DNA from 2 places in the Pseudoalteromonas sp. S3776 genome. Region 2 is predicted to be linked to the other one. Evidence: predicted binding sites of a transcription regulator. Region 2 holds the regulator's gene; the other holds the start of a gene.
The links. Region 2 encodes LexA, which represses DNA repair genes until DNA is damaged. Its sites were predicted from a motif close to TACTGTATNNNNATACAGTA; they were not measured.
Positions count from the first base shown of each region.

Region 1 (6,056 bases), on a different contig from region 2:
AGAAGCCGCATTATTACTTGATAAAACATCATCAGCTAAGGTGCGCGGCTTTATAAAGTCGTAATCTTCACGACGAGAGCGAGAAACCTCTGCTGCATCTGCCCATAAATCACCACAATCCGCTATTTGACGAGACGTATTAGCACTGCGTGCTGGGCCGTTTTCAACATACGCACCGTAAGGTCCCATAGCACGTGCCGCATGGCCTGTAAGAGTGGCTACAGTAAATAGAGTTGGGTTAACTTGTGTTTTAGCCAAGTCTTTCATTTCGCTAAGAAGGTCACCCATAGCTAAGCGCCCTTCGGCATCGGTGTTACCAATGCGTACGCGTACGCCTTCACGACTAGTAATTATTTCATCTGGTACAAAACAATCTGAACCAATTGAATTGCGAACCACCGCTAAATAAGAAATCACTTTAACGCCTTTAGGCTGATAATCAGCAACCGCTTTCATAAAGCCCGCTACAGATGCAGCACCGCCTTTATCGCGGCTCATACCAGCCATGTAACCGCCTACTTTTAAATCGGCGCCGCCGGTGTCGTATACTAAACCTTTACCCACAAACATTAGCGTACGCGTTACTTCACCCTCTGGTACGTACTCTAGTTTTACTACGCGTGGATGGTGGCGCTCAACCGCATAAGATGCGCGCGCAACGGTGCTAAGCATAGGGTAGTTTTTATCTATTGTGTCTATGTCGTCAATCACATCAACTGCCACTGTAGAGCCTTTGAAAAGCTCAACACAGTAATCGGCAAAGCGTGGTGGCGCCATACGTTCAGGCTCAGTACCGCATAAATCGCGTGCCGCATATTGGCCAGCAGCAATTGCGTTAACTGCTTTTACTGTTTGCTCACTTGCATCAATTAAACCAATTTGCGTAATTGGCTCAATACTTTCACCGTGGTATTCACGCGCCTCTAAAGGTTGCCATAATGCTTGGCATGCACCTAAATACGCCACCTCTAATGCATGCTGGTAACGCGCATCCGTATGTAATTTAGGTAAGTAAATAGCAGGGTTTACGCTGCCCGCGGCTTTTGCTTCGTTAATCGCAAGTTTGGCGGCATCAAAGTAGCGTCTTACATCATCGTAATCGCGATTAAGCGGCCCTGTAGGTGCTAAAACAACGCGTACATTATCAATTACTAAAAACGTAACTTGTTTACCAATACGAGAGTCTACTTTAGCCTGTGATTCAATGGCATCACGTAGTGAGTTATTCGGAAGTTGAGAAAAGTCATCACTAATTATAATAAGTGCATCGTGAGAAAATGCTGCAAAGCTTGCACTAATTGATTGTGCAGCTATCGCTTGAGGATATGCCATAAGTAAAGCTCCTGTTAGAAAACATAAGGGGCTATTATCGTTGATATAAAAACACAAAACCAGCCACCTGCGATGAGCTCATTTTAATCTGGCAACTTGGTGTTACACTCAAGTACACTCTAATCTAGAATGCTCAATTGTAGGTTTAAATTAGGTTCATTTTTAACACCCACCCCTATGCCTAGTAAACGCACCGGTTGCTGCATACCCCGTTGATACGCTTTTGAAAGTAGCTCAGTAAAAATAGCTGTGTTTAATTGATGATGAGCTTGATCGGCACTGGTCACCACAAAATTTGCAAATTTCACTTTTACGCTTAATTTATTTATACGATTTTGTAGCTGTTGTTTATTAAGACGCGCTGTCAGCTCTTCCAATAATTTAGGCAACTGATCTAGACACTCTTGTAAGCTATTTTTGTTGTATTCATAAGTATGCTCAACACTGAGTGATTTACGTACTCGCTCGGTTGTTACTTTACCAATGTATTCACCAGCACATTTTTGATAAAGCGATACACCAAAATTCCCCACATGCTGTTGCATCCAATTAACGCCTTTCTCGCGAACATCTTTACCTGTATACAATCCTTTTAAATTAAGCTTTTCAAGGGTGACCTTACCCACACCAGGTATTTTACCCAGCGGCAAATTATTTAAAAACGAATCAACTTCATCTGGTAATACAACGAACTGGCCATTGGGTTTGTTTTCATCGCTAGCAATTTTCGCAATAAACTTAATGGGAGCAACGCCTGCAGAGGCAGTGAGGCCAGTAGCGTTGAAAATATCGGCTCTAATTTGTTGAGCAATAAGCGTAGCACTACCTTTAAATGCCGAGCTATTGGTGACGTCTAGGTAGGCTTCATCAAGCGACAAAGGCTCTATTAGGTCAGTATAACGTTTAAATACAGCCCGTATTTGGTTAGAAATTTCTTTATAAACAGCCATCCGCCCAGGCACAATAACTAAATCTGGGCATAATTGTTTGGCATGATAGTTAGACATAGCCGAGCGTACACCATATTCGCGCGCTATATAGTTTGCTGTAGAAAGCACGCCTCGGCGACTATTACCACCAATGGCTAAAGGCACATTGGCAAGGTTGGGGTTATCGCGCATTTCAACCGCTGCATAAAAGCAGTCCATGTCGATATGAATAAACTTTTTCATTACCACATAACAACTGTTTATTTATACAGCCATTATTAAGGATTCACTTTCATTAAGCAAGGTTAATAAAGCCAGTTAACCTGCTAAAGTTAAATCGCTAGTAAGTTTGGCGTTTAAATTAAGCAAGCTTTATACAGCTTTTAAAACGGCAGCTTAAAGCGCTTTTCTTTTTTAAAGCAATGTAGCCAAAAAACAAATTCCAATAAAAACCCCGCAGCTAAAAGCATGATACCGCCTGAAGCATTACCCATAGCGTAGCAAGCAAAAGATGCTATAAAAACTAAACTGGCTAAAGCCCAATTAATTATATTTTGCATGTGTGTTCTCGTGTGTGTGGCCTGTGTTATTTAACTGTAGTCCTAAAAATAAATAGGTACAATCATCTTATAAAAAAACATGGTATTTATTGTCTTGAGCTACAAACACCATATTGATAACCTGATTCATTTAAAACTAAGAGTACACATATATGCAAAGGTTCAAAGAACAGCACCCTATTCATACCGATATCACCGTCGCTTGGGCCGATATGGACGCCCTACAACATGTAAACAACGTGGTGTACTTGCGTTATTTTGAAATTGCGCGCATCGACTTTTTAAATAAAATAAACCAGTTTGATACGATAAAACCAGGTGACGTAGGTCCCGTTATTAGCGAAAACAACATTCGCTACAAGCGCCCTGTAACCTTTCCAGATACTTTAACCGTAGGTATTACTATTTCGGATATAAAAAGCGACCGCTTTATGATGAATTACTCTGTATATAGTCATGCACAGCAAGCTGTTACCACAACAGGCTACTCTCAAGTAGTTATGTTTGACTTTAAAACGGGGCAAAAGGCGGCGATCACTGAGCCATTATTATCGGCCTTACACCAATTCGCTTAATTAAATAGTATGCGAGCTGGTATTAATAAGCCACACTCAAGATCTTACACAATTTAAGGATTTTACATGCAATACAGTCCGTTAGGCAGCAGCGGGGTTGATGTTTCAAGAGTATGCCTAGGTAGCATGACTTGGGGTAAACAAAATACCCAACAAGAGGCAGATGAGCAAATAGCCTATGCTTTAGCGCAAGGCGTTAATTTTATTGATACCGCCGAAATGTATGCCGTTCCTCCTTCACCTGACACCTACGGTAAAACAGAGCAAATTATTGGTAACTGGCTAAACCGCAACCAAGAAAAACGTGGTGATATTGTATTGGCCACTAAAATTGCAGGCAACGGCTTGTCGTGGGTACGTGATGGCGGCGATATAACACGCAGCGCGGTTATTGAGGCTGTAGATAACTCCCTCAAACGCTTACAAACCGACTACATAGATTTATATCAATTGCACTGGCCTAATCGCTCTACCCCGCATTTTGGCAGGCAGTGGCCAGGTAAACTTACTTTTAGTGACGTAAATACCGAGCAACAACAAGCTGGCATGCTAGATATTTTAGAAGGCCTTAATGAGTGCGTTAAAGCCGGCAAAATAAAATTTTGTGGTCTTTCAGATGACACGCCATGGGGCATTAGCCAGTTTTTAAATTTAGCTAAAGCGCATAACTTACCGCGAATGGTCTCGATTCAGAACGAATTTAGCCTAGCGCATGCGAAAGATTGGCCTTATTTAATTGAGCAATGTATCCATGAAGACATTGCATATTTACCTTGGTCTCCACTTGCAGCGGGCTTGTTAACCGGTAAATATTTAAATGGCGCGCGACCTGCTGGATCGCGTTGGACATTCATGCAGCGAAATGGCATTTTCAGGGATACCCCTAACGCGCAAAAAGCAACGCAGCGCTATGTGGATTTGGCGCATGAAATTGGTATAACACCGGCACAATTAGCCCTTGCGTGGTGTAATCAAGTCGATGGCGTTACTTCATCAATTATTGGGGCGACTAATATGGCGCAATTAAAAGAAGATATTGACGCATTTAACTTAACTTTAAGCAATGACACCCTTGCTGAAATTGGCGCAATTTTTAAAGATTACCCGCAGCCATACTAAAGCAAAATAATAGGCGGTTTAATTACTGCCTATTCCGTTGTTAAATTTGAACATATACAAAGTAAAACTATACTAAAGTTAACTTAAATGGATTATTTTTAGTGAGTTATGCTTAAAAATATAGTTTTATTTTGCACTGTGCTGGGTGGTTTTTCACAGTACGGGTACGCTGACAATACACACCCAATTGAAGAAATTGTGTGGTTACAAAGTTATACGCCTCCGTTTCATATAGATAAAGACTCACACGCCCCTCAGGGTGGGATTTGCGATAACCTTACCGAGCAACTCATCCAAACTATTGATGATGTAAAACACACGCGCTTAATTGTGCCGCAAGAACGAATTAATAAGCACTTAAATGAAGGCGATAATGTGTGCTTTCCATGTGTGATTCATAAAAAAACAGCTAATGATGCACTACAGTTTTCTACCCCAACAACGGTATACCCGCCCTTTTCGGTTTTAACCACGCAAAAACTGGCAGCAGAAATACAAGCTCGACACGGGAACCCTATTAAACTTATTCATTTATTGTCAGACGAGCAATATGTTTATGGTCAAGCGGCGGCGCGCAAGTTTACAACCAAAATTAATAAAATAATCGAAAATACCACGGTGTACCGTAAAGCATCGCTGAGCTGGAGTAGCGAAAATGAAAGCCAAGCAGTGATTGCTCGATTAAGCCGCGGCTTTATAGATTACACAATAGACTACCCGTTTCTGGGAGATTATTTTGTAAATCACAGTCGATTTAAAAATATCGTCAGTGTACCAATAGAAGAAGACTCTCGAAAATTTGTTTTAGGAGCGATAGGATGTGCTGTAAGAGCGCCAAATAACTTTGCTACCAAAGCGCTTGATAAAATAAATAAAGCGCTACATAAGCAGGTATTACACTCGCCTGCTTATATAAATAGTCAGCGTTTTTGGTTAGAACAAAGTTTCCCTCAGTTTTCTAAGTATTACCAACAGCAAATACTTAACACGACTGAACCTGCCAACGTTGAGATAACAAACACGCCGAATTAGCATATAGGCTAACTGTAAATACACTGTTTGCAGGGACTTCTCCAACGCCTGCAGGTGTCCCGGTCATTATTACATCGCCATTTTCTAAGTGCATAAACTCATTAATTTCACTTAAAATATCTTTAGGCTTGTGTATCATAAATTGTGTATCGCCTTGCTGAATAACATTATCGTTAATTTTAAGCTCAAACGTAAACGCCTGCTCAGCATCCGCAATACTTACAAAGGGCGTTAGTAATACCGAGCCGTCAAATGCCTTCGCGCGCTCCCACGGTAACCCTTTATTTTTAAGCTTACTTTGCACAGTACGTTTAGTTAAATCTAACCCTAAACCGACGCCCGCTAACTCATTATTTTTAATAATAAAACACAGCTCAGTTTCAAAGTGCAGCGTGTCGTTATTATGCGTAGTAAATAAGGTATCCGTTATGGCACTATTTGGCTTATTAAACAATACCATTTGATCTGGTAGTTCATTATTAAGTTCGGCAATATGTGCGGTATAATTA
Region 1 is NZ_PNCU01000011.1:24,075-30,130, reverse strand. Features, by position in the region: gene CWC16_RS06225 (M17 family metallopeptidase) at 1-1,332, opposite strand, end outside; gene dinB (DNA polymerase IV) at 1,452-2,504, opposite strand; gene CWC16_RS06215 (acyl-CoA thioesterase) at 2,974-3,396, shown strand; gene CWC16_RS06210 (aldo/keto reductase) at 3,463-4,515, shown strand; gene CWC16_RS06205 (ABC transporter substrate-binding protein) at 4,624-5,547, shown strand; gene CWC16_RS06200 (fumarylacetoacetate hydrolase family protein) at 5,498-6,056, opposite strand, start outside.
Region 1: dinB (DNA polymerase IV) is a predicted target of LexA. The motif match lies at 2,516-2,535, and genes of this name have one in related genera.

Region 2 (6,056 bases):
CGGCGCATAGAACGTCCAGCCAAATGCGGGGCCGCCTCCAGGCATTAATAACGATGCCAATAAAATTAAAAAAGCGAAGGGTAAAATCCAAAAGCTCCAATTGTTCATTCTGGGCAGTGCCATATCTGGCGCACCAATCATGAGCGGTACCATCCAGTTAGCAAGCCCCGTAAAGGCTGGCATTACAGCACCAAACACCATAATTAAGCCGTGTACTGTGGTCATTTGGTTAAAAAAGTGAGGATCTACCAATTGTAATCCTGGCTGAAATAACTCAGCCCGAATAACCATAGCCATTGCACCACCAATTAAAAACATCGCCAGCGAAAAAATTAAGTACATGCTGCCAATATCTTTATGGTTTGTTGTATATAACCAGCGTTTAAAACCTTTGGCTGGATGGTGGCCGTGGTGAGCGTCATTGGCGTGTGGTTGTTCTACTATGCTACTCATTAGTTCGCCTCCCCATCAGCATCAAGTGCTGCCTGAATTTCACTAGGTTGGATAACATCACCCGTATCGTTACCCCACGCATTGCGTTTGTAGGTAATTACTGCCGCAAGTTGCTTTATAGATAACTGCTTTGCAAATGCCTGCATTGCGGTGCCAGGACGGCCATGAATTACAATATCTATATGATCTTTTATATCACCAAGCACAATGGGGCTGCCTTTAAGCGCTGGAAACACACCCGGTAACCCCATACCTGTTGGCTGATGACACGCAGCGCAACTTGCCATATACACTTGCTCACCTAGCGTCATTAACTCTTCTTTAGGAATCGTTTTCTCAAGTAGGGCTGCATCGGCTAATGCCGCTTTCTGCTTAGCTTGCTTAGCATCTGCAAGCCACGCGTTAAAATCCTCTTGTGACTTAGCTTCAACTACCACGGGCATAAAACCATGATCTTTACCGCACAGTTCGGCGCACTGGCCACGGTAAATACCCTCTTCGTTGATGTTGGTCCACGTTTCATTAATAAACCCCGGGTTGGCATCTTTTTTAACGGCAAAATCAGGTACCCACCAAGAGTGAATAACATCATCAGAGGTCATTAAAAAACGCACCTTTTGATTAATTGGCAGTACTAAAGGTTTATCAACCTCAAGTAAGTAATTAGGGTTTTTATTAGCAAGGTTGGCTATTTCGTCTTGAGGGGTAGACAAAATAGAATAAAACTCCACGTCTTCGCCCATATATTCATAATGCCACTTCCACTGTGATCCAGTGATTTTAATGGTTAAGTCGGCCTTACTGGCATCTTCCATTGCAATCAAGGTTTTAGTGGCAGGGATTGCCATGGCAATTAAAATAACAAACGGAATGGCAGTCCAAAGAATTTCTACTTTGGTACTTTCATGAAATTGGGCAGGAACTGCCCCTTTAGATTTACGGTGATGAATTAGTGCCCAAAACATAATTGCGAACACTATCACCCCAATCACACAACATATTAAAAATATTGTCATGTGTAGCTGATATACATTATTACTTATATCGGTTACGCCCTTGCGCATATTGTATTGGCTATTAGCCAGCACTTGCTGCGGGAACATAATCAATACAAGCCACAAGGCAGAGGTCAGTTTACCCATGTGACGGCTCCTTTGATGCTATTGCGAATGCAAAGCGAAGAGGCATACGGCTTAAACGCCAATTCGTTATTTTTATTATTTAACCAACCTAATTTGTTTTGATTGGTATAGCTGCGTCAACAATGAATGTGTATTTGTGTGTTCTCAAAACCAAAAAGCTGTGAGTTATTGTTAGCCCAGCACATTAATGATTAGCTAAAAAACGTACAACAAGCAAGTTTTAGTATAAAAAACAAACAAGTTGTATTTTAAAATAAGCTTTAATTACGCCAGCTTAAACACAAGTTAGTTGCTAAATAGCGAGTAAAACTAGGGGTGCATCATATAAAAGAGGAGTTAAGTGCGAGTGCAAAAAAGTTTACAGGCTAAATAATTTTAGGGCGCTTTGAGGTAGCGGAAGGTCTTTCTTAAAACAAAAATGCACACTTAAAAGTGCGCATTTATAAAAAGTTACTTAAAAATAGTTAAAAATTACATCCAGTCGGCATTTCTTATTACGCCAACAGCTAAACCTTCAATATTAAAAGATTCGTTTTCAAGGTCTACCTCTATAGGCGTAAACTCTTCGTTTTCGGCGTGTAATAATACTTTTCGGCCTGCTTTTTCGAGGCGCTTTACGGTTACGTCTTCATCTACCCGCGCAACCACAACTTGGCCGTTTTCAGCTGTTTGAGTACGGTGTACAGCAAGTAAGTCGCCGTCCATAATGCCTATATCTTTCATACTCATACCGTTAACACGCAGTAAAAAGTCAGCGGCAGGTTTAAACATAAGTGGGTCTATTTTGCAGTGGCTCTCAACATGTTCTTGCGCCAAAATAGGCGAACCCGCTGCAACTCGACCTATTAATGGCAGACCTAGTTGCTCTGGCTCTTCTTCTTCAACCAATTGAATACCACGGCTTGCGCCTGGCTTCATTTTAATAACACCTTTTTTGGCAAGCGCTTTTAAGTGCTCTTCTGCGGCATTAGCACTTTTAAAACCTAGTGTTTGCGCAATTTCGGCACGTGTAGGAGGCATACCAGTGTCTTTAATAAAAACTTTTATTAGTTCGAGTATTTGAGCTTGGCGTTTAGTTAATGGTCGCATACAACTGGTTTTCCATACAGTACATTTAACTGTGAGTATATACAGTTAAATAAAAATCGCAAATTTAAATTGCGCTTTAAAATAGCTAAACACACCGCACTTGGATATATTTTAGGTAATTACAGACGTTCAGTATTTAAAATGCTATAAATTTGCTTTCAACATAAAGGAGTAATTATGAGTATTTGGCACCAACCCATCACTTTAGAGCTTTGCAAACAGTTAGAGGAAGGCATTGACGGCCAAGGCACATTAATGAAAACCATGGGTATTGAAGTCACAGAAATTGGTGACGATTACCTAGTTGCCACAATGCCAGCAATTCCTGAGCATCATAACCCTATGGGGATGGTACATGGTGGTGCAAATGTAGTACTTGCCGAAACAGTAGCAAGCTATGCTGCTAATTTTGTTGTCGATTTTACAAAGTTTTATTGTGTAGGGCAGGAAATTAGCGCAAGCCATTTAAAAGCATCTCGCAATGGTACTTTAACTGCAACCGCTAGGGCTTTTCATATTGGTAAGCGTAGTTCTGTGTGGGAAATAAAAATAACAAATAGCCGCAATGAGCTGTGCTGCGTATCAAAAATGACCGCAGCAGTTGTAGAGCGCAGATAATTACTTATTGTTATTTTTCGATAGGATAAATAGTAATTTCCATACCTGCACCAATCGCAGATATACGTAGCAGTGTGTCTGCATGTAAGGCTTGGTTAAAACATTTAGGCGACGTGCCCGATTCAAAGCCAATATCAAACGTTCTTCGCGAGCAGCTGAGCCATTGTTTAAGCGCATTACGTGAACACGACTCAATAAGCTCGCACAAATGGTTAATCGCTTTATCTGGTGTTGATATTTCACCTGAGGCTTCAATACGCGCAAGTTGACGATATTCGTCTTTGTCATAATGCAAAACCGTCGCGTTTTTCTTTAAGTCTGCCACTAAGGCGCTAATATCATGTTTAGACTCAAGCTCTAGATCTACATTTAAAAATTGAATTTCCGACATTGTCTGCTTTTTACCCTCTTATAGTTTCATCGCAAACTTTAACGCAGTTTTACTTTTATACCAAATCAACTAAGCGGTAAACATGGCTTTATTAATAGAAAATACCTATTTAAACGCCATTGGCACCTAATTTGCCTTATTAAACGGGTTAGGCTAGTTAAGCACAAATTTAGCGTTTATGTATGAAAGTTATACACACACTGTGTAATTAAAAGCTGTAGGAGAACAATAATGGTAGATCATGGTCCGCAAATTAAAAATGATGAACAGTACGATGCACTTCGCGATGAAGGCATGAGCAAACAAAAAGCCGCGCGAATTGCTAATAGTAATACTCATAAAACCGCAGTTAAAGGCGGCAAAGCCTCAAAGTATGAGAAGCGCACTAAAAAACAGTTATACGATCAAGCAAAAGAGGTAGGCATTAGTGGCCGCTCAAAAATGAGCAAACAAGAGCTAATAGATGCCCTGCGTGAGCATTAAACGCAGCCTCACTGATTTTTTATCGCTCCTTTTTATTATTTTTATAAAGTTAGAGTAAGCTTATGAATAACTGCGACAAAATGTCGCAGTAAAAGCATGGGCAGCTGTAATACACTAACGCTAAAAATAATAAGAAGCACAAAATGAGAAAACAACTCTTTAAGCGCGCACGAAAACTTCATAAGTGGCTAGGCTATTTACTTGCCTTACAAATTTTAGCTTGGCTTTTAGGTGGCTTAGTAATGAGCGCGATACCACTTGAATACGTACATGGTAAGCACCTTGCAAAACGCACACTTACAAACCCATTTACACAAGCAGACTACTCCACATCACTCGATAATATTACGTCACAAGTGGCTAACCCCACTCAAATAATATTTGAGCACTTTTTAACTACCCCGCTTATTACTGTTATTAACAGCACCGAGCAGCAAAGCTTTAATGGCTTAACGGGCCGCCCTTTTAAGCCACCCACTAAAATACAAATCACCGCTAATGCGCAGGCTCATTTGCTCATCGACGCTAAACCAGTAAGTACCACATTTTTAAAACAAGGGACTCGAGAGGTCGGATACAAAACAAATGTGTGGCAAGTACAATTTAAAGACACCTTTAATACCACGCTGTATTTAAATGCAATTAACGGCAAAGTAATTACTGTTCGCAGCACTCTATGGCGTATATTCGACTTTTTTTGGATGCTGCACATAATGGATTACGACGAGCGAGAAGATTTTAACAACCCATTACTAATCAGCTTTGCAGCCACCAGCGTGCTATTTTGTTTATGCGGCATGTTGCTACTTTTGCAAAATTTAAGGCTTAAAAGGATTTTTAAATAGGTTTATATTTTAATTTCAAGGCCTTAAACTAGCGCCTCCTGTAGTTCACGTATGTGATGGATATGCTTAAATTTATTTTAGCCTTTGTGGCTTGTTGTATTTGTTTTTCGGCATCGAGTGAGGAATTTACCCGTTTTTCAACGGCTAAAAGGCACTTAATTAAAACCCTGCCTAATAACGCCAAAAGCCTCTACTGCGGCTGCGACATTAAAAAACAAGGTAAAAAACTAGTGCCAGATCCAGCGGGTTGTGGTTATGTGCCTCGTAATACATTTACCCGCTCAGGCAAAGTAAACCAGCGCGCTTTACGTATTGAATGGGAGCACATAGTGCCCGCATGGGAATTTGGCCACCAGCTACAATGCTGGCAAAACGGCGGACGTAAAAACTGTCGAAAGGTCAGTGCCAAATTTAGAAAAATGGAAGCCGACATAAACAACTTAGCCCCCGCTATTGGCGAAATTAACGCCGATCGCTCTAACTACCGCTTTGGAATGCTGAGCGAAAATGCCACTCAATATGGCCGCTGCCAGGTAAAGGTTAACTTTAGACAACGCGTAGTAGAGCCGCCATTTTATGCCCGCAAACGCATTGCCGACACCTACGCTTATATGCAAAAAACATATGGCTTAAAAATATCAGCCAAACAACAAAAGCTATTTGATGCGTGGAAAAAACAAGCATTTGCAGATAAAAGCAGCGCAAGCAAGCTTTAACACAAGCGAAATGTTATACACTCATTTACATAATTTAGAGTCTAATACGTTGAATAAATGAGCGGGTGTTGTAGTATTTTAAACAACTTATTTACAAAAAGTAGTTCTGTATGTTTAAAAATAACAAAGCATCACTCGCTATTATTGCTGCACTCTCAAGCCTAACACTTGCTGGCTGTGGCGGTGGTAGCAGCATGAATGAAACGCCCGCTCCAGTCATCACACCTCCTGCAAGCACAGCCCCAACATGGACGGCAGGTGTATTTGAGCCATCGGATGAGTTAAAAAACTTTTGCGAAAACCCACGCACAGGTAACGA
Region 2 is NZ_PNCU01000014.1:31,274-37,329, reverse strand. Features, by position in the region: gene ctaD (cytochrome c oxidase subunit I) at 1-453, opposite strand, end outside; gene coxB (cytochrome c oxidase subunit II) at 453-1,595, opposite strand; gene lexA (transcriptional repressor LexA) at 2,067-2,684, opposite strand; gene CWC16_RS06770 (PaaI family thioesterase) at 2,862-3,302, shown strand; gene CWC16_RS06765 (hypothetical protein) at 3,313-3,693, opposite strand; gene CWC16_RS06760 (DUF7218 family protein) at 3,925-4,176, shown strand; gene CWC16_RS06755 (hypothetical protein) at 4,320-5,021, shown strand; gene CWC16_RS06750 (endonuclease) at 5,078-5,737, shown strand; gene CWC16_RS06745 (S41 family peptidase) at 5,848-6,056, shown strand, end outside.